One region of the Klebsiella terrigena genome, then DNA from elsewhere that is predicted to be linked to it. Evidence: predicted binding sites of a transcription regulator. Region 1 holds the regulator's gene; each other region holds the start of a gene.

The links. Region 1 encodes LexA, which represses DNA repair genes until DNA is damaged. Its sites were predicted from a motif close to TNCTGTATGTACATACAGNA; they were not measured.
Region 2: the regulator LexA is predicted to act here: its motif matches at 5,634-5,653, upstream of mutH (DNA mismatch repair endonuclease MutH).
Region 3: the regulator LexA is predicted to act here: its motif matches at 4,780-4,799, upstream of uvrB (excinuclease ABC subunit UvrB).

The regions. Positions count from the first base shown of each region.
Region 1 is NZ_CP050508.1:5,264,262-5,271,349, reverse strand. It holds gene plsB (glycerol-3-phosphate 1-O-acyltransferase PlsB) at 1-1,853, opposite strand, end outside; gene HCK03_RS24710 (diacylglycerol kinase) at 1,983-2,351, shown strand; gene lexA (transcriptional repressor LexA) at 2,614-3,222, shown strand; gene dinF (MATE family efflux transporter DinF) at 3,293-4,609, shown strand; gene HCK03_RS24695 (CsbD family protein) at 4,736-4,945, shown strand; gene zur (zinc uptake transcriptional repressor Zur) at 5,052-5,567, opposite strand; gene HCK03_RS24685 (cupin domain-containing protein) at 5,682-6,170, shown strand; gene dusA (tRNA dihydrouridine(20/20a) synthase DusA) at 6,273-7,088, shown strand, end outside.
Region 2 is NZ_CP050508.1:989,638-996,725, forward strand. It holds gene aas (bifunctional acyl-ACP--phospholipid O-acyltransferase/long-chain-fatty-acid--ACP ligase) at 1-1,070, shown strand, start outside; gene lplT (lysophospholipid transporter LplT) at 1,063-2,256, shown strand; gene HCK03_RS04800 (NADP(H)-dependent aldo-keto reductase) at 2,314-3,354, opposite strand; gene HCK03_RS04805 (YgdI/YgdR family lipoprotein) at 3,588-3,806, opposite strand; gene HCK03_RS04810 (TerC family protein) at 3,932-4,645, opposite strand; gene mutH (DNA mismatch repair endonuclease MutH) at 4,709-5,404, opposite strand; gene rppH (RNA pyrophosphohydrolase) at 6,087-6,617, shown strand; gene ptsP (phosphoenolpyruvate--protein phosphotransferase) at 6,630-7,088, shown strand, end outside.
Region 3 is NZ_CP050508.1:3,960,266-3,967,353, forward strand. It holds gene eptA (phosphoethanolamine transferase EptA) at 1-634, shown strand, start outside; gene pmrA (two-component system response regulator PmrA) at 631-1,305, shown strand; gene pmrB (two-component system sensor histidine kinase PmrB) at 1,310-2,407, shown strand; gene uvrB (excinuclease ABC subunit UvrB) at 2,675-4,690, opposite strand; gene HCK03_RS18660 (ABC transporter ATP-binding protein) at 5,428-6,150, shown strand; gene bioD (dethiobiotin synthase) at 6,092-6,814, opposite strand; gene bioC (malonyl-ACP O-methyltransferase BioC) at 6,807-7,088, opposite strand, start outside.

The DNA of each region.
Region 1 (7,088 bases):
ATCAGCATATGAGCGATGTTGTTGCGGTAGTAGGTCATCAGCACCGCCTGCTCGCGCGGCAGAATAATGATGTCGCCGATGGTGTCCTTCTCGACCTCGAACTTATTCATCTTCAGCGCGTGGTCAATCAGCTCGCTGGCGGAAGCCGCCGGCGTGGTCGCGTCCGGAGAGTAGGGCACGTTACGCAGCAGATCGAGATAGCACTCAAGCTGCTGGGTCAGCTGCTCGCGGGTCAGCGAACGCTGGCGCGATGCCAGCAGCGCGGTACAGCACAGGTTCATGGCGTTTGCCGCGCCGGCGTTGTTGATGCGGACCATCAGATCGGCGGCGATGCTGTTTACCGTCGGCGTCAGCCAGGACGGGCGAATGGCTTCGATAGGATCGATAGATTCGCGCCACTCCGGCACGTGCTGGTTGAGATAGGTCATCAGCGGCAGCGGTTCGCCGAAGTTAACGTACCCCTGGCCGAGGTTACGCAGCTTGCTCAGGCCGCGCAGCATCTGCGGCAGGCTCTCTTTCTCTTTCGTCGCGCCGCGCAGCTCTTTGGCGTAGGTTCCGACTTCCATCACGTGCTCGTAGCCGATGTAGATGGGAACCAGCGTGATTGGCCGGGTGCCGCCGCGCAGCATCGCCTGAATAGTCATCGACAGGGTGCCGGTTTTCGGGTCCAGCAGGCGCCCGGTACGGGAGCGTCCGCCCTCGACGAAGTACTCCACCGAGTAGCCACGGCTGAACAGCTCGCCAAGATATTCGCGGAATACCGTTGAGTAGAGCTTGTTGCCCTTAAACGTACGGCGAATAAAGAACGCGCCGCCGCGGCGGAAAATCGGCCCTGCTGGCCAGAAGTTGAGGTTGATGCCGGCGGCGATATGCGGCGGTACCAGCCCCTGGTGGTAGAGCACGTACGAGAGCAGCAGGTAGTCCATATGGCTACGGTGGCACGGAACGTAGACGATCTCGTGCCCTTCATGCGCCAGCTGCCGCACGCGCTCGGCGTTGTGAACGTTAATGCCCTGATACAGCCGGTTCCAGGTAAAGCCCAGCACGCGGTCGGTCAGGCGAATCATCTCGTAGGAGAAGTTGGCGGCGATCTCTTCCATCAGCGCGATGGCGTTTTGCTGCGCCTTCTCGTGGGAGATTTTCTTGCTGCGGGCTTCGTCTTCCACCGCACGGGCGATGGCTTTTGACGCCAGCAGCTTGTTGAACAGATCCTGACGAGCGGGCAGGCGCGGGCCGACGGCGGCCAGGCGCTGGCGGGCGAAGTGCATACGCGCCACGCGGGCCAGCTTCTGGGCGATGGTTTTGTCGGTTCCGTGCTCGGACGCCATTCGGCGTAGCGACACCGGCGGCGAGAAGCGCACGAAGCTGTCGCGGCCCAGCCACAGCACGGCGAAGAATTTCTGAATACCATTAAGCATGCGCAGCGGCGGATTGAGCTCGCCTTTTTCGCGCCCGGGCGCACGACCAAACATCACCGACACCGGCACCATTTGCACATCGAGGTCAGGGTGGTTGCGGTGCAGATCCAGGTAGTCGTGGAACAGCTTGATGGACTCTTCTTTCGGCGTGTAGTAGGTAAATACGCGCGGGCCGCCATGGATGAAGACGTAGCGGGGCAGCAGGGTGCCGTCGATTTCGAGCGGCTCGAGCGGATCGGCTAAATCGTGCTCCAGGCACTGCGCGCGCAGCGTCAGCAGGTCTGCCTTCGAGTTATAGGGCAGAACGTACATAATCGGACGCGAGGTATCCAGTCCTAATTCCTGAGCAGGCTCTGCGGGAATAGACTTGCTTTTTACCAGCAGCCGTAATGGTAAATTAAGTAATTTATAGTAAATTCGTTGCCAGCCGGACATAAACGATGTGAAGCCTCTGGTTAATCATGCAAATGCGCGGCAAGAATAACAGAAAGTGCGCAAAATTTCCGTCGCCACGCGGCAAACGCGTACACTCATTGACGTCATTTACATAAAAAGGTTCTTTTGATGGCCAATAATACCACCGGGTTAACCCGAATCATTAAAGCAGCAGGGTATTCCTGGAAAGGTTTTCGTGCGGCATGGATAAATGAGGCCGCCTTTCGTCAGGAAGGGATCGCCACCGTTATTGCCATTGCGATCGCCTGCTGGTTGGATGTTGACGCCGTGACGCGCGTGCTGCTGATAGGCTCGGTCCTGTTAGTGATGATAGTCGAAATTCTTAATAGCGCGATTGAGGCGGTGGTGGACCGGATTGGCTCCGAGCACCATGAGCTTTCCGGACGGGCGAAGGATATGGGCTCTGCGGCGGTCTTTCTGGCGATCGTCATCGCGCTGATCGTCTGGGTTACGCTGCTGTGGTCGCACTATCGCTAAGCGCCGCTAGCATCAGGCTATCGGGTTTGCCGTCCACCGCCCCGGTTTAGCGTCCGTGGGCCGGAGGCCGGCGAGCCTCCCTCCACGCGTTTTTTTGTCTCGCGTGGAGCCGCAGCGCCTCGCCACCATCCCCTCTGCGTTAACCGGCTCCGGCGGGCATCAAAACAAAAGAATCTCCTGATTTATGTGTGAAATTTGATTCCAAAATCACCGTTAGCTGTATATACTCACAGCATAACTGTATATACACCCAGGGGGCGGAATGAAAGCGTTAACGACCAGGCAGCAAGAGGTGTTTGATCTCATCAGGGATCATATCAGCCAGACGGGCATGCCGCCGACGCGTGCGGAAATTGCTCAGCGCTTGGGGTTCCGTTCCCCAAACGCGGCGGAAGAACATCTGAAAGCGCTGGCGCGTAAAGGCGCAATCGAGATCATTTCCGGTGCCTCCCGCGGTATTCGTCTGCTGACTGAAGAAGAGCCCGGCCTGCCGCTGATTGGCCGCGTCGCTGCCGGCGAGCCGCTGCTGGCGCAGCAGCACATCGAAGGCCACTTCCAGGTCGACCCGGCAATGTTCAAGCCGAGCGCGGACTTCCTGCTGCGCGTCAGCGGTATGTCGATGAAAGACATCGGTATTCTGGACGGCGATCTGCTGGCGGTACACAAAACGCAGGATGTGCGCAACGGGCAGGTTGTGGTCGCACGCATCGATGAAGAAGTGACGGTTAAACGCCTTAAAAAGCAGGGTAACGTCGTCGAACTTCTGCCGGAAAACAGCGAGTTTTCACCGATCGTGGTGAACCTACGCGAGCAAAGCTTTACCATTGAAGGTCTGGCCGTCGGCGTCATCCGCAACGGCGAGTGGCTGTAAGCGCCTTCTCTAACGCAGCATCGTCTGATGCATGATGCTGCGCTATCTCTCCTCGCTCAGGCTTTCCCCCATGTTTTTTAATGCTGCTGATAAGGCCCTGTGGCGCCTGGCGCTACCGATGATTTTCTCCAATATCACCGTCCCGCTGCTGGGCCTGGTGGATACTGCGGTCATCGGCCATCTTGATAGCCCGGTTTATCTGGGCGGCGTGGCGGTCGGCGCGACGGCGACCAGCTTCCTGTTCATGCTGCTGCTCTTTCTGCGAATGAGTACCACCGGCCTGACGGCGCAGGCGTTTGGCGCAAAGGATCCCGTTCGCCTGGCGCGCGCGCTGGTGCAGCCGCTTGGCCTGGCGCTGGCCGCCGGTCTGCTGATCGTTGTGTTTCGTATTCCGCTCATTAACCTCGCGCTGCATATCGTCGGCGGCAGCGAAGCGGTGCTGGAGCAGGCCCGGCGTTTCCTGGAGATCCGCTGGCTGAGCGCTCCGGCATCGTTAGCTAACCTGGTGCTGCTTGGCTGGCTGCTGGGCGTCCAGTATGCCCGCGCGCCGGTGATCCTGCTGATTGTCGGCAACCTGCTGAATATTGTCCTCGATCTGTGGCTGGTGATGGGTCTGCACATGAACGTGCAGGGCGCGGCGCTGGCGACGGTGAGCGCCGAATACGCCACCTTTATCATTGGTCTGCTGATGGTGAAACGCGTGCTGACGCTGCGCGGCGTGTCGTTCGCTATGCTCAAGGGCGCCTGGCGCGGCGACATCCGGCGGCTGCTGGCCCTCAACCGCGACATCATGCTGCGTTCGCTGCTGCTGCAGCTCTGCTTCGGGGCGGTGACCGTGTTCGGTGCGCGTCTGGGAGGCGATATCGTGGCGGTGAACGCCATTCTGATGACCATGCTAACCTTCACCGCCTATGCGCTGGATGGCTTTGCCTACGCCGTGGAGGCCCACTCCGGGCAGGCCTACGGCGCGCGCGACGGCAGCAAGCTGCTGGAGGTATGGCGGGCCGCCTGTCGACAGTCCGGCATGGTCGCGCTGGCGTTTGCGCTGATCTACAGCGTGGCGGGCGAGCAGATTATCGCTCTGCTGACCTCAATACCTTCGCTCCAGCAGCTCGCCGACCGCTATCTGTGGTGGCAGATGATTCTGCCGACGATCGGCGTCTGGTGCTATCTGCTGGACGGGATGTTTATCGGCGCGACGCGCGGCAGCGAAATGCGTAACAGCATGGCGGTGGCCGCCTTGGGCTTTGCCTTAACCCTGCTGACGCTGCCGGTGCTCGGTAACCACGGACTGTGGCTGGCGCTGGCGGTGTTCCTGGCGCTGCGGGGCCTGTCGCTGGCGCTGATCTGGCGGCGGCACTGGCAGCGTGGAACCTGGTTTTCATAACGTGTTTTGTCGTAAAGATGGTTAAAGATTCCGAATAATAAAATTAACTCAGAATTCTCATCTATAGTTAATCATACGTCCGGCACACAGCGGGCTGTTAACTCACCGAACGATGAGGATTGAATTATGAATAAAGACGAAATCGGCGGTAACTGGAAACAGTTAAAAGGTAAGGCCAAAGAGCAATGGGGCAAGCTTACCGACGATGATATGACCGTCATCGAGGGCAAGCGCGACCAGCTGGTCGGTAGAATCCAGGAGCGTTACGGCTACGCTAAAGATCAGGCAGAGAAAGAAGTGTCTGACTGGGAAACCAAAAATGACTATCGCTGGTAGCGATCGGACATAAAGCGTTAACCCTTTGTTTTAACGCATTGTTATTGCCTGCCCGAACGGTACAAGGACGTACGAAAATCCCCTGATTCCCGCTGCGGCTAACGCCTCAGCGGGCTTTCTTTTTAATCTGGATGGTGTGGTCGTGGTGACAGTGCCCCGGCGTGTTGCAGGCTTCTACTTCGACGCATCCCGCGCACAGCCCGTGTGCTTCAATGACGTTATGGCGCAGGGCGAAGCCCATTTTTGCCGCCAGCGTATGCATGATGTCCTCTACGCCTTCCGCGCACTCTTCTTTCACCACGCCGCAGCGATCGCAGATAAACATCGCTGAGCTATGGGTTGGCTGATCGAACAGATGGCACAGCACATAGCTGTTGGTTGATTCCACCTTGTGCACGAAACCCTGCTCCAGCAGAAACTCCAGCGCCCGGTAGACCGTTGGCGGCTTGGCCTGCGGCTCTTTACCGCGCAGCAGATCGAGCAAATCGTAGGCGCTGATCGCCCCCTGCTGCAGACTCATCAGGCGCAACACTTCCAGGCGCTGCGGAGTCAGGCGCACGCCCCGCTGCGCGCAGAGCTTTTCAGCATGCGCTAACATTTCTTGCGAAGTGGACTTATCCATGAGCATCCTCTGGTTGCGTAACGATGAAGTTGTTACTTTATCACGATCCAGGCAAAACGCCGAGAACCCACGGTTTGTGCTATACCTGATGCATCTCATTTTCGGGAGAAAACGATGAAACGACCTGATTGCATTCGACATTGGCGCGAGCTGGAGGGGCCGGATGATGCCACCTATCCTGACAGCACCGAGCTCTTTTCCATCGGCGCGCCGCTGGCCCGGGGTTTACGGCTAAACCGGCTGGGGATCCATCATGAACGCCTGCTGCCGGGGCGTCGCACCTCTTATCCGCATGCGGAAAGCGATGAAGAAGAGTTTATCTACGTGCTGGAAGGGTATCCGGAAGTGTGGATAAACGGCTATCTGTGGAAGCTGGAACCCGGGGACAGCGTGGGTTTTCCCGCCGGTACCGGGGTATGCCATACCTTCCTGAACAACACCGAGGAGGAGGTGTGCCTGCTGGTGGTCGGCGAAGCGAATAAAAAATTTAACCGGATCTACTATCCGCTTAACCCCAGCTACGCCGCGACGCGCCAGGATCGCTGGGTTGACCATCCGCCGCAGTTCTTCGGTCCTCACGATGGCAAGCCGCGCAGGAAATAGCGTTTTTCTCACCCCAGGATATGACCATTGGCGCTATGCGCCTGTGGTTTATCTTTGTGCTATAGTAGCGCCCCTTTTTACCCGGATGCCTGTTTATTCGCCATGATGCCAGAATCAACTTCTACCGCTTTTGCTGCCCACCGTTTTTCCATCGCACCGATGCTCGACTGGACCGACAGGCACTGCCGCTACTTCCTGCGCCAGCTGTCGCGCCATACGCTGCTGTACACCGAAATGGTGACCACCGGGGCGATTATTCACGGTAAAGGCGACTATCTGGCCTACAGCGAAGAGGAGCATCCCGTTGCGCTACAGCTGGGCGGTAGCGATCCGGCTGCGCTGGCGCAGTGTGCGAAGCTGGCGCAAGCGCGCGGCTACGATGAGATCAACCTCAACGTCGGCTGCCCGTCTGACCGCGTGCAGAACGGAATGTTCGGCGCCTGCCTGATGGGCAATGCGCAGCTGGTTGCCGACTGCATTAAGGCAATGCGCGACGTGGTCTCGATTCCGGTAACGGTAAAAACGCGTATTGGCATTGATGACCAGGATAGCTATGCGTTCCTGTGTGATTTCATCGATACCGTATCCGGGAAAGGCGAATGCGATATGTTTATCATCCACGCCCGCAAAGCCTGGCTTTCCGGCCTGAGCCCGAAAGAGAACCGCGAGATCCCGCCTCTGGACTACCCGCGCGTCTACCAGCTAAAGCGTGATTTTCCGCATCTGACGATGGCGATCAACGGTGGGATCCGCTCGCTGGAAGAGGCGAAGCTGCACCTTGAGCATATGGACGGTGTGATGGTTGGGCGCGAAGCGTACCAGAATCCAGGCATGCTGACCGCGGTTGACCGGGAGATTTTTGCGGCCAGTGGCGCGGATACTGACCCGGTTGCCGTGGTGCGCGCCATGTATCCGTAT
Region 2 (7,088 bases), 1.3 Mb from region 1:
CGGAAGATGCGGCGATCGTGCTCTTCACCTCCGGTTCGGAAGGCCACCCGAAGGGCGTAGTGCATAGCCACAAGAGCATCCTTGCCAACGTCGAGCAGATTAAAACTATCGCCGATTTTACCGCCAACGACCGCTTTATGTCGGCGCTGCCGCTGTTCCACTCCTTTGGCCTGACGGTCGGCCTGTTCACGCCGCTGTTCACCGGAGCGGAAGTGTTTCTCTACCCCAGCCCGCTGCACTATCGCGTGGTGCCGGAGCTGGTGTATGACCGCAACTGCACGGTGCTGTTCGGCACCTCAACGTTCCTCGGGAACTATGCTCGCTTTGCCAACCCCTATGATTTTTATCGTCTACGCTACGTGGTAGCCGGAGCGGAAAAACTCCAGGACAGCACTAAACAGCTGTGGCAGGACAAATTTGGCCTGCGCATCCTCGAAGGCTATGGCGTAACCGAGTGCGCGCCGGTGGTGTCGATTAACGTCCCGATGGCGGCGAAGGTGGGCACCGTTGGGCGGATCCTGCCGGGCATGGACGCACGCCTGCTGGCGATGCCGGGCATTGAAGAGGGCGGTCGTCTGCAGCTGAAAGGGCCGAACATTATGAACGGCTATCTGCGGGTGGAAAACCCGGGCGTGCTGGAAGCGCCTGGGGCGGAAAACCAGCATGGTGAAATGGAGAGCGGCTGGTACGACACCGGGGATATCGTCACCTTTGACGAGCAGGGATACGTGCGTATTCAGGGGCGCGCGAAGCGTTTTGCTAAGATTGCCGGTGAGATGGTGTCGCTGGAGATGGTTGAGCAGATGGCGCTGGCGGTCTCCCCCGAGCGGATGCACGGGACGGCCATCAGGCAGGATGCCAGCAAAGGCGAGGCCTTAGTGCTTTTCACCACCGATAATGAACTGAATCGCGAAAAGCTGCTGCGCTACGCCCGTGAGCACGGCGTGCCGGAGCTGGCGGTTCCGCGCGACATTCGCTGGCTGAAGCAGCTGCCGGTTCTCGGCAGCGGCAAGCCGGACTTTGTCACCCTTAAAAGTATGGTTGAAGAGACGGAACATTCTGATGAGTGAGTCAGTACACACTAACAATTCGCTGTACTCGAAGGGGATGATGGCGGTTATCTGCGCCCAGTTTTTGTCGGCATTTGGCGATAACGCGCTGCTGTTTGCGACCCTCGCGCTGATGAAGCAGCAGTTCTACCCGGAGTGGAGCCAGCCGGTGATGCAGATGCTGTTTGTGGGCGCTTACATTCTCTTTGCGCCATTTGTCGGGCAGTTTGCCGACAGCTTCGCCAAGGGACGGGTGATGATGGTCGCCAACGGCATGAAGCTGGTTGGCGCCGGCTGTATCTGCTTTGGCGTGAATCCGTTTCTCGGCTACACCCTGGTCGGGATCGGCGCGGCCGCCTACTCCCCGGCGAAGTACGGCATTCTGGGCGAGCTGACCACCGGCGATAAGCTGGTGAAGGCCAACGGCCTGATGGAATCCTCGACCATCGCCGCAATCCTGCTGGGCTCGATGGCGGGCGGCATCCTCGCGGACTGGCACGTGCTGGCGGCGCTGGCCCTCTGCGCGCTGGTCTACGGCGGTGCGGTGGTGGCGAACCTGTGGATCCCCAAACTGCCGGCGGCCCGTCCCGGACAATCATGGCGCTTTACGCCGATGACCCACAGCTTCTTCAGCGCCTGTAAAACGCTGTGGCGCAACGGGGAGACGCGATTTTCGCTGGTGGGAACCAGTCTGTTCTGGGGCGCTGGCGTAACGCTGCGCTTCCTGCTGGTGCTGTGGGTGCCGGTGGCGCTGGGGATTTCTAATAACGCGATGCCAACCTATCTGAATGCGATGGTGGCGGTGGGGATCGTGCTGGGCGCGGGCGCGGCGGCGAAGCTGGTGACGCTGCAAACGGTCTCCCGCTGCATGCCTGCCGGGATTCTGATTGGCGTCGCGGTGATCTTCTTTACTCTTCAGCATGCGCTTCTGCCGGCGTTTGGTCTGCTGCTGCTGCTCGGCGTGTTCGGCGGCTTCTTTATCGTGCCGCTTAACGCCCTGCTGCAGGAGCGAGGAAAACATACCGTTGGCGCGGGCAACGCGATAGCGGTGCAAAATCTCGGCGAAAACGTCGCCATGCTGCTGATGCTGGGGTTCTACTCGATGGCGGTCAAGGCGGGCATACCGGTGGTTGGCATCGGGGTGGTCTTTGGCGCGATATTCGCGCTGGCCATCGCCGCCCTGTGGCTTTGGGGACGGCGGCGCTAGCGAGTCTTGCGCTTAGCGGGCTACGGCGTTGTCCCTGCCGTAGCCCGGAGAGGCCGTTTACGGCGCCGGATAGGTATAAACCCGGTGCACCGCTTCAATCTCTGCCAGCACCTCTTCGCTTAACTCAAGATGCAGGCTTTCCACGTTGGTCTTCAGCTGCTCCAGCGAAGTGGCGCCGAGCAGCGTGCTGGCGACAAACGGCTGGCGGCGCACGAAGGCCAGCGCCATTTGGGCCGGATCGAGGTTATGCCGTTTGGCGATATCGACGTATGCCGCGACGGCAAGCTGCGTCTGCTCGCCGCTGTAGCGCGTAAAGCGGCTGAACAGCGTGTTGCGCGCGCCGGCCGGCTTCGCGCCGTTGAGATACTTGCCGGTCAGCGTGCCGAATGCCAGGCAGGAGTAGGCCAGCAGCTCCACGCCTTCATACTGACTCACTTCCGACAGCGCAACTTCATAGCTGCGGTTCACCAGGCTATACGGGTTCTGGACGGTGACGATGCGCGGCAGGTCGTGCTTATCCGCAAGGTGCAGGTAGCGCATTACGCCAAACGCCGTCTCGTTGGAAACGCCGATGTAGCGGATTTTGCCGGCGCGCTGGAATTCGGTGAGCGCTTCCAGGGTATCCAGCAGGGTGACCACCGGCGCGGAGTCGGTCCAGGTGTAGCCCAGTTTACCGAAGCAGTTGGTCGGGCGCTGCGGCCAGTGAACCTGGTAAAGATCGAGATAATCGGTCTGCAGACGCTTCAGGCTATCATGCAGCGCGTCGCGGATATTTTTGCGATCCAGGACGTGGTTCGGGCGGATGCTGCTGTCGTTGTTACGCGCAGGGCCGCTGACTTTGGAGGCGATAACCAGCTTTTCGCGGCTGCCGTGTTTCGCCAGCCAGTTGCCGACGTAGGTTTCCGTCAGCCCCTGAGTTTCCGGGCGCGGCGGGACGGGATACATTTCAGCGACGTCTATCAGGTTGATGCCCTGGCTGACAGCGTAGTCGAGCTGTTGGTGAGCGTCGGCCTCGCTATTCTGTTCACCAAAGGTCATAGTGCCCAGCCCCAGCGTGCTGATTTCGAGAGAACTGTGTGGGATACGGTGATACTGCATAGCCGGCTTCCTTTTTTATCGACAAGGTCAGGCTTTCCCCGACAAAGGAGTATCAAAATGGCAGAGGGGAGGAAAAAGAGGAAGTAAAAAGATCAAAAAAGCCGGGCTGGTGGGGTCCGCAGGCTGCTGCAGCGGACGTATCAGGTTTACCCGACTCTTTTCTCAACACCGTGATTTGTTGCAGAGGACGCGTTGCCAGGCGATTGCCGGCAGGCGGTTAGCCGCGGCAATCTTTAGCGCTTAATAATCTGTGAAACGTCGTCACGATTGATCTGCATTTTATTACCCTGCTGATCTTCGTAGCTGATAAGACCGGTATCGTCGTCAACCGCCGGCTTGCCGTCGGTCAAAATCATGCGTCCGTCTTTTGTCGCCATAACGTAATCGCTGCTGCAACCTGAAACCGAGAAGGCCAGTCCTACGGCGGAAATCAACACTGCCCATTTTTTCATCGTTAACACCTCTACTTGATGGTCGCACCTCACACCAGTGTATTAATAGCCTGATTTGTGAGACATAAAAAGCAGTAAAGTCTTAAAAAAGATTGCAGCCCAGGTTTGGGCTGCATTTTTGCGGGCTACAGCGGATTTTTTTTATTACGCAGCAGGTTGAGGCTTTCGACGGCAATCGAGAAGAACATCGCAAAGTAGATGTAGCCTTTCGGGATATGGATACCGAAGCTTTCGAGCATCAGGGTGAAGCCAACCAGAATCAAAAACGCCAGCGCCAGCATTTTCACCGACGGATGGCGGTCAACAAAGTCGCCAATCGAGCGGGCGGCAAACATCATCACCAGCACCGCGATAACCACCGCGGCCATCATGATGAACAGATGGTCCGAGAGCCCAACGGCGGTGATCACCGAATCAAGGCTGAAAATGATATCCAGCAGCATAATCTGCACGATGGCGCCCATAAACGAGTGGACGTTGGTCTTCGGCCCTTCCTCTTCCCCCTCGATCGATTCGTGGATCTCTTTACTGGCCTTCCAGATAAGGAACAGCCCGCCGAGCAGCAGGATCAGATCGCGGAAGGAGATGTCGTGGCCGAACGCGCTAAACAGCGGGTTGGTCAGCTTAACGACCCAGGCGATGGAGGCCAGCAGCCCAAGACGCATCAGCATTGCGCCCATCAACCCGATGCGTCGCGCGTGGGCGCGCTGGGCGGTGGGCAGTTTGGCAACAACCAGAGAGAGAAAAATAATATTATCGATCCCGAGTACGATTTCCAGCAGCGTCAGCGTACCCAGCGCCAGCCAGGCGTTAGGATCGGTTATCCATGCAAATAACATTGTTCAAAGTCCTGCAAAAAAGAAAGTCGCAATTATATGCAACCCGGCGGGCAGAACAAAAAATTAATCGTGGTTAAGCAGAAAATGACGGGCCAGCAGGGCGGCGGTAAAGTTTTTCTTCAGGTAGAAACCGCGCGGCAGGGTGAGGATCGGTTCGCCGTGCGCGCCGATAGCCTCGGTTAAGGCTTTACTGTTGGCGGCTTTCGGGCGCAGCTGCAGCACTTCGCCGTGGCGGGCGGTAATGCGTTCGACCTGGCCCAGGACGATCAGATCCATTAACTCTTCCCAGTCCATCCGCAGCTGACGATCCTCCTCTTCGCTGGGGGTCCAAAGCAGCGGCGCCCCGACCCGACGCTGGGCGAGCGGGATCGCGCGATCGCCCTCTACCGGCACCCACAGCACGCGCTTGAGCTTATGGCGAACGTGGCTGCTCTCCCAGGTGACGCCGCTGTTGCCGGTGAGCGGAGCGACGCAGACAAAGGTGGTTTCCAGCGGCCGTCCCTGAGCGTCGACGGGGATCGTTTTCAGCTCGACGCCCAGCGCGGCGAAATCCTGCTCGGGCTTACTTCCGGCGCTGGCGCCCAGCCAAATCTCCAGCAGGATGCCCGTCCAGCCTTTATCGCGCTTCAGATCGCGCGGAATCGGAATCCCCGCCAGCGCGGCCAGCTCGCCCAGCGAATAGCCCGCCAGCCGCTGGGCCTGGGCTAAAAGCTGCTGCTGGGTTTGCGGCGGTGCAAGCAGGGGCGAGAGGGCTGGCATAAGATGAAACCTCTGGTTAAAAAATGAGCGCTATTTTTGTGCGTTGTGGATAGAGTTTACCTTTTCCTGGGTAAGTATGACAATTTGATGATTCATATGACTTTTTTTTTGCTTTTTTGCCGCTAAAAAAATTACCGCAGCGGGTTTTCCAGAACTGGTCACTGGCAATGAACAGGATCTTACACCATGTTATCCACAGAAAAGTGGGATAACTGGGGAAAAGCCTCACTACTGTTTCCATTTACAGCCTTGACGTGCGACGAAAATCGAATTTTTAGACAAAATATGCCCGATGAGCTGGCGTAATCTGTGGATAAAACCGACATTGTTCGATCTTTCATCAGTTCCAGGATTGCATGTGTGATGATCATCACGTTATGCTGTAATTTATGAAAATAATACATTCTAACTTAATGAATATAATGCCATTATTAAATATGGCTACAGGTAAGCGCTTCGGACTACTCCGGGTTTTCCCTGGGTAATTCCATACTTCTTCACAACTCTATCCACAGAAAAAGTGAATAAAATGGCGCTGCGATAGCTGACGCTGTTTATAACTCTGCTGATAACTGTGAGTTATTCAAATGTTATTCGTGAGCCGTGTGGCAACAGAGTGGTTTACCGTTTCCAGCGAGTGTGAAACAATCGTTCACATTGAAGATTATTTTGAGGTAGTCCGGTGATTGATGACGATGGCTACCGCCCAAATGTCGGTATTGTAATCTGTAATCGCCAGGGCCAGGTTATGTGGGCCAGACGCTATGGTCAGCACTCGTGGCAGTTCCCGCAAGGGGGCATTAATCCAGGAGAATCAGCCGAGCAGGCAATGTATCGGGAATTGTTTGAAGAGGTTGGGCTAAGTCGTAAAGATGTCCGCATTCTGGCCTCTACCCGTAACTGGTTACGTTACAAATTGCCTAAACGTTTGGTGCGTTGGGACACGAAGCCGGTTTGTATCGGCCAGAAACAGAAGTGGTTTCTTCTGCAGTTGATCGGCAGCGATGCGGAAGTCAATATGCAAACCAGCAGCACGCCCGAGTTCGACGGCTGGCGCTGGGTAAGCTACTGGTATCCGGTTCGTCAGGTGGTATCGTTTAAGCGCGACGTTTACCGCCGGGTGATGAAAGAGTTCGCCAGCGTCACCATGTCGCTGGCCGAAACCGCACCTAAGCCGCAAAGCGCGCCTGCATATCGACGTAAAAGAGGTTAAGCCACGCACATTATGCTCACTCGGTTACGAGAAATCGTCGAGAAGGTCGCGAGTGCGCCGCGTTTAAACGAGGCGCTGGATATCCTGGTCACGGATATCTGCAAAGCGATGGAAACGGAAGTCTGCTCGGTTTATCTGGCCGATCACGACCGACGCTGCTATTACCTGATGGCGACTCGCGGGCTGAAAAAACCTCGCGGGCGCACCGTTGCGCTCGCTTTTGACGAAGGCCTCGTCGGCCTCGTCGGGCGCCTTGCGGAGCCCATCAACCTTGCCGATGCGCATAAACACCCCAGCTTTAAATACATTCCGGCCGTAAAAGAGGACCGCTTCCGCGCTTTTCTTGGCGTGCCGATTATCCAGCGCCGTCAGCTGCTGGGCGTGCTGGTGGTGCAGCAGCGCGAGCTGCGTCAGTTTGATGAAAGCGAGGAGTCCTTCCTCGTAACCCTGGCGACGCAGATGGCCGCCATT
Region 3 (7,088 bases), 1.3 Mb from region 1:
TCAGAACGTCACCGATCTCAAGCTGACGGGCCAGTGCATCGACGGCGAGTGCTACGATGAGGTCTTATTCCATAATCTGGAAAGCTACATCGACGGTTTGCAACAGGACGGCATTATCGTTCTGCACACTATCGGCAGCCACGGCCCGACGTACTACAATCGCTACCCTGCTGAATTCAAAAAATTCACCCCCACCTGCGATACCAATGAAATTCAGGGCTGCTCGCAGCAGCAGCTGACCAACACCTACGACAACACCATTTTGTACGTCGATTACGTGGTGGATAAGGCCATCAAGCTGCTGCAGTCAAAGCAGGATAAATTTACCACCAGCCTGGTCTATCTTTCCGACCACGGCGAGTCGCTGGGGGAAGATGGCGTGTATCTGCACGGGCTGCCGTGGTCCATCGCGCCGGATACGCAAAAGCACGTTCCGATGCTGATGTGGCTGTCGCAGGATTACCAGCAGCGCTACGGCGTCTCCAGCCAGTGCCTGCAGCAAAAGGCAAAAACGGCGCCCTATTCGCAGGATAACTTGTTCTCCACCCTGCTCGGCCTGTTCGGGGTCAATACCCGCGAATACCGGCCGTCAGACGATATTTTAACGCCATGCATAAGCGAGGCCGGCAGATGAAAATCTTAGTCATTGAAGACGACGCGCTCCTGTTACAGGGATTAATTCTGGCCATGCAGAGCGAAGGATACGCCTGCGACGGCGTCGCCAGCGCGCATGAGGCCGCGCTGTCGCTGGCCAGCAACCACTACAGCCTGGTGGTCCTCGACCTCGGGCTGCCGGATGAGGACGGCCTGCATTTCCTCGCGCGGATGCGCCGGGAGAAATTCAGCCAGCCGGTGCTGATCCTCACCGCCCGCGATACCGTCGAAGACCGCATTAGCGGCCTCGATACCGGCGCCGATGACTATCTGGTGAAGCCCTTCGCGCTGGAGGAGCTTAACGCCCGCATCCGCGCGCTGCTCCGCCGCCACAATAACCAGGGCGACAGCGAAATGGTGGTCGGCAACCTGCGCCTTAATATTACCCGCCGCCAGGTGTGGCTGGGCGGGGATTCGCTGGATCTGACGCCAAAAGAGTACTCCCTGCTGTCGCGCCTGATGATGAAGGCGGGCAGTCCGGTACATCGGGAAATTCTCTACAACGATATCTACAGCTGGGATAACGAGCCGGCGACCAATACCCTCGAGGTGCATATCCACAACCTGCGCGATAAGGTCGGTAAGGCGCGGATCCGCACCGTCAGGGGCTTTGGCTATATGCTGGTGAACAATACCGAATCGGAGTCATAAAGAGATGCCGCTGTTAGCCACCGAAAAATGGACCATGCGCTTTCGCCTGCTGCTGACCATCGGCACGATTCTGGCGGTCTGCCAGATTATCAGCGTGTTCTGGCTGTGGCATGAAAGCAAGGAGCAGATTCAGCTGCTGGTGGCCAGCGCCATTGAGGGGCACAACAACCAGAAGCACGTTGAGCACGAGGTGCGGGAAGCGGTCGCCAGCCTGCTGGTCCCAAGCCTGCTGATTATCGGCCTCGCGCTCTATATCAGCCTGCTGGCGGTGAAAAAGATAACCCGCCCGCTCTCTCGTCTGCAGAGCGAGCTGGAGAACCGCACCCCGGATAATCTCCAGCCCATCGAGCTTAGCGAGTCGGTGCCGGAAGTGACCGCCGTAACCACAGCGCTGAATCAGCTGGTATCGCGCCTCAACCTGACGCTCGACCGCGAGCGCCTGTTTACCGCCGACGTGGCCCACGAGCTGCGCACGCCGCTGGCCGGGCTGCGCCTGCACCTTGAGCTGCTGGCCAAAGTGCACGGGGTCGGAGTCGATCCGCTTATTCAGCGCCTCGATCAGATGACCAACAGTATCTCCCAGCTCCTGCAGCTGGCCCGCGTAGGGCAGTCGTTTTCTGCCGGTAGCTACCAGCAGGTGCAGCTGATGGAGGATGTCGTTGAACCGCTTGAGGAGGAGCTGGAAGCGATGCTGGCGTCGCGCCGGCAAAAGCTTGAGATAGCCGGTGCGGACGAGGAGGTGATGGTGTCCGGCGACGCCACGCTGCTGCGCGTGGTGCTGCGCAATCTGGTGGAGAATGCGCACCGCTATAGCCCGACGGACTCAACGATCCGCGTCTCGATTCAGGCGGGGTCAACGCCGATTCTGGCGGTGGAGGATGAAGGGCCGGGAATTGATGAAGCGAAAAGCGGCGAGCTGAGCAAAGCGTTTGTCCGCATGGACAGCCGCTACGGCGGCATTGGTCTGGGATTAAGCATCGTCACCCGTATCGCCCAGTTGCACGATACCCAGTTCTTTTTGCATAACCGCCGGCCGGGCCCCGGCGTTCGCGCCTGGGTGCTCTTCCCGAGGCCGTCGCGTCAGAAGGTCAGCACCCACTGATGGAAGAAGGCGACGACGATAATAAAGGCGCAGGTAATGGCCAGATATTGGCGAAAGTGTAGTTTTTGCATGGCGCTATCCTCATTAGAATGAAGATAGTCTCCCCGAACAAGATTAAGCGGATATTAAGAGCTGGCCCAGCCGGGCTATTTTATTTGCCAGTTTGGCGCCAGGCAGCCCTCGCATCCGCAGGCGCTGCCCGGACGTTCCGTGCGGCCAGATCCCAGTCTGGCCGCAGCCTGGACGCCCGGTGCGACGGGCGCCGGCCTACGACGCGGCGATAAACAGATCCCGCAGCTTATGCAGCTGGTCGCGGATCTGGGCCGCCTCTTCGAACTCCAGGTTCTGCGCGTGCTGCATCATCTGCCCTTCCAGCTCGTGAATTCGCTGCTGCAGCGCTTTTGGCGTCAGCACCGGCGTATCCGCCTCGACCGGTGAACGCGACTTGCCGCGCCCTTTGGCCTTGGTCTTCGCCAGGCCGCTGCCCAGCGCCAGGATATCGACCACCTTCTTATTCAGACCCTGCGGGGTGATGCCGTGCTCTTCGTTATAGCGCTGCTGCTTCTCGCGACGGCGTTCGGTTTCGCTGATGGCCTTCGCCATCGAGGCGGTGATCCTGTCGCCGTAGAGAATCGCCTTACCGTTGATGTTACGCGCCGCGCGGCCGATGGTCTGGATCAGCGAGCGCTCGGAGCGCAGGAAGCCCTCTTTGTCGGCATCAAGGATCGCCACCAGCGAGACCTCCGGCATATCCAGCCCTTCACGCAGCAGGTTGATGCCGACCAGCACGTCAAACTCGCCGAGGCGCAGATCGCGGATAATCTCCATACGCTCGACGGTATCGATATCCGAATGCAGGTAGCGCACGCGCTCGCCGTGCTCCTCGAGGTACTCGGTGAGGTCTTCGGCCATCCGCTTGGTCAGGGTCGTCACCAGCACGCGCTCGTTGATGGCGGCGCGCAGGCGAATCTCCGACAGCAGATCGTCGACCTGGGTCCCCACCGGACGCACTTCGATAACCGGGTCAAGCAGGCCGGTCGGACGGACCACCTGATCGACCACCTCATCGCCGGATTTATCCAGCTCGTAGGCGCCGGGCGTCGCCGAAACGTAGATGGTCTGCGGCGCCAGCGCCTCAAACTCTTCAAACTTCATCGGGCGGTTATCCAGCGCCGACGGCAGGCGGAAACCGTACTCCACCAGCGTCTCTTTACGCGCCCGGTCGCCGCGGTACATCCCGCCAATTTGCGGAATGGTCACGTGGGACTCATCGATAACCAGCAGACCATCCGCCGGCAGGTAGTCGAACAGCGTCGGCGGCGGCTCGCCCGGCCCGCGCCCGGAAAGATAGCGCGAGTAGTTTTCAATCCCCGAGCAGTAGCCCAGCTCGTTCATCATTTCGAGGTCGAACTGGGTACGCTGACTCAGGCGCTGCTCTTCCAGCAGCTTGTTGTTTTCCAGCAGCACTTTACGCCGCTCCGCCAGCTCGACTTTTATCTCTTCCATCGCCTGAACGATTCGCTCGCGCGGGGTAACGTAGTGCGTTTTCGGGTAGATGGTATAGCGCGGGATGGACGACTCAACCTGCCCGGTCAGCGGATCAAAGAGCGACAGGCGCTCAACTTCTTCGTCAAACAGCTCAATACGCAGGGCAATATCGTCTGACTCCGCCGGGAAGACGTCAATGACCTCGCCGCGAACGCGGAAGGTCCCGCGCTGGAAAGCCTGATCGTTACGGGTGTACTGCAGCTCCGCGAGGCGGCGCAGAATGGCCCGCTGGTCAATCAGCATGCCGGTGGTCAGGTGCAGCATCATCTTCAGGTACAGGTCAGGATCGCCGAGGCCATAAATCGCCGAGACCGAGGCCACCACGATGACGTCGCGGCGCTCCAGCAGCGCCTTGGTTGCCGACAGGCGCATCTGTTCAATATGTTCGTTGACCGAGGCATCCTTCTCGATGAAGGTGTCCGAGCTCGGCACGTAGGCTTCAGGCTGGTAGTAGTCGTAGTAGGAGACGAAATACTCGACGGCATTCTCCGGGAAAAACTCCTTCATTTCGCCATACAGCTGCGCCGCCAGCGTCTTGTTGGGCGCGAGGACCATCGTTGGACGCTGCAGATCGGCAATGACGTTAGCGATGGTGAAGGTTTTACCCGACCCGGTTACCCCCAGCAGCGTTTGGTGCGCCAGGCCATCTTCCAGCCCCTCTTCGAGGCGACGAATGGCTTCTGGCTGATCGCCAGAGGGACGGAAAGCGGAATGCAGCGTGAACGTTTTACTCATATGTCTGACCCTGAAGGAGGATGAAGCGCCCGGCGCGAAACGGCAGGTGTTTAATTCTACCCGTCGCCGGCGCTTTTGCCAATAAATAATACTGGATATAAAACCAGTATCGTATTACTGTTTGCCCTGTAAACCTTGCCCCGGGCGGCCGCATTTGGGCAAAAAAAGCGCACCATGCGGAATAATCCGCCACTGTGTAAGGTTATCCCCAGAAAATTTTGCCATTTAACATTTGTCAAGCAAGGCGATGAATCTTTTATGGCAGCAGGTGACACTTTCCTTACAGCCATTGATTTTATACAACCAATTGATATTAAATAAAATTTAATAAAAGACGGGTTTCGCGCCAATTCAGCCGCAGGCCGCGTAATCTCTAGCTTACCGCAAGTTCTCTAACTCTAATACACAAGGTTATCCACAGGAATAGTGGATAACTCGCTGCAGGCCATGACCTCTGCCACCCGGCCGAAATTGCCCGCCGACGAAAATCACGCGGCTAAAAAATATTATTGAATTATTTTTGATATTTATCAGCTAAGGACGCCCGCCTTTTTGCTGCTTTCTGCACCACGTTTCACGCCGTTTAGCACCGGGAAAGTGCAGCCGCTTCGCTGTTCCCTGCCGGCGGTGGCCGCCGCGACCTGCGCTGGCGGAAAAATGCCGTCACTTCTTTTTCCTGGCAAGAGATTTGCAGAATGTTTGTCTCGCTCGCCGTCGTCAAAAAGGAGAAAACGTCTATGTTGAGTCTACGCGCCGTCAATCAGTACTATGGAAGCCAGCACACGCTGTGGAACGTCGATCTTGAGCTCAGGTCAGGAGAGTGCACCTGCGTGATGGGAAGTCAGGGAATGGGGAAAACCACGCTGGTCAACTGCATTACCGGGAATCTCCCGGTCGCCAGCGGCAGCATCACCTGGCAGGAGCGCGGAGCGCCGCCCTGCGACCTGATGCCGCTCTCCGCCCATTCACGCAGCGTCATCGGGATCGGCTACGTGCCGCAGGACCGGCGCATCTTTTCGCAGCTCAGCGTAGAGGAGAATCTGCATATCGCGCTGGCGGCCGGAGGCACGCCCGGCGCCGTGGTGAATAGCGAGATTTACGATCTCTTTCCGCAGCTCTACGCCCTGCGCCAGAGCAAAGGCGCCGCGCTCTCGGAAGACGACAGGTACCAGCTGGCGCTGGCGAGGGCGCTGATCGTCCGACCGCGCCTGCTGATACTCGATGAGCCCTCGCGCGGCAGCGGACAGCACTTTATGCATAAGCTGGGGGATCTGCTGGTTCGCCTGAACCGGGATATCGGTTTAACGGTGCTGCTCGCCGAGCAGCACCTGCCGTTCATTCGCCGGGTGGCCGACCGCTTCTGCCTGCTGCACCGCGGGCGCAGCGTGGCGCAGGGCGACGTTATACAGCTGGATGAGCCGCTGCTGGCGCAGTGGATGACGCCCGATCCAGCGCGCTAAGATCGAGGTACTGGCCGAGGTCTTCCCGCCGGGATGCCTCCTCCAGCCACGGGATTTCGCCCAGCATGGGTGCGGGCAGCAGCCGTTTGAGGGTCGCGAGGTATTCGCTATGCCGCTTCCCCGGCGGCTGGACGTCGTTAGCAATCCAGCCCACCAGCGGCAGCCCTGCCTGACGCACCGCCTGCGCCGTCAGCAGGGCATGATTAATGCAGCCCAGCTTTATCCCCACTACCAGAATCACCGGTAGCCGCTCTTCCTGCACCCAGTCGGCAAAGCTCAGGGTTTCAGACAGCGGCGTAAACCAGCCCCCAGCCCCTTCCACCAGCAGCCAGTCGGCCAGCGGCTCCAGCTCGCGCAGCCCGGCGGAGAGCGCGGCGGCGGTAATGGGGCGCCCCTCATCGGCGCTGATAATATGCGGCGAAGTGGGTTCAGCGAAGGTTAACGGGTTAACCTGCTCGTAGCTCAGCGCCACGCGGCTGTTGCGCTGCAGGGCCAGGGCGTCGTCGTTGCGCAGGCCCTGCGCCGTGTACTCGCTGCCGGAGGCCACCGGCTTATAGCCGGCGCTGTTCCGACCCCGCAGGTTTGCCGCCTGCAGCAGGGCGCAGCTGCTCACCGTTTTGCCGACTTCAGTATCGGTTCCGGTGACGAAATAACGCTCAATCACGTTCAATTACTCCTGTAAAAAGATGGTAGGTCAGCGGGCACTGCCCGTGCCGTTTTGGCCACGCCAGCTGAAGCTGCTGCAGCTTTGTGCGACTCAGCGGTGCCGCGCTGCGTCCCTGGTGTAAATGGGTGGCGCCGATACCCTTTAGCGAACGCATTGCACACAGGGCGTCGGGGAACGGCAGCGTCACGGCATGCACCTGCGCCTCGCCCCGCCAGCCGCTCATCACGCTGCGTACCGCCTGCTCGCTGAGGAAACGATTGGCGTGCGGATG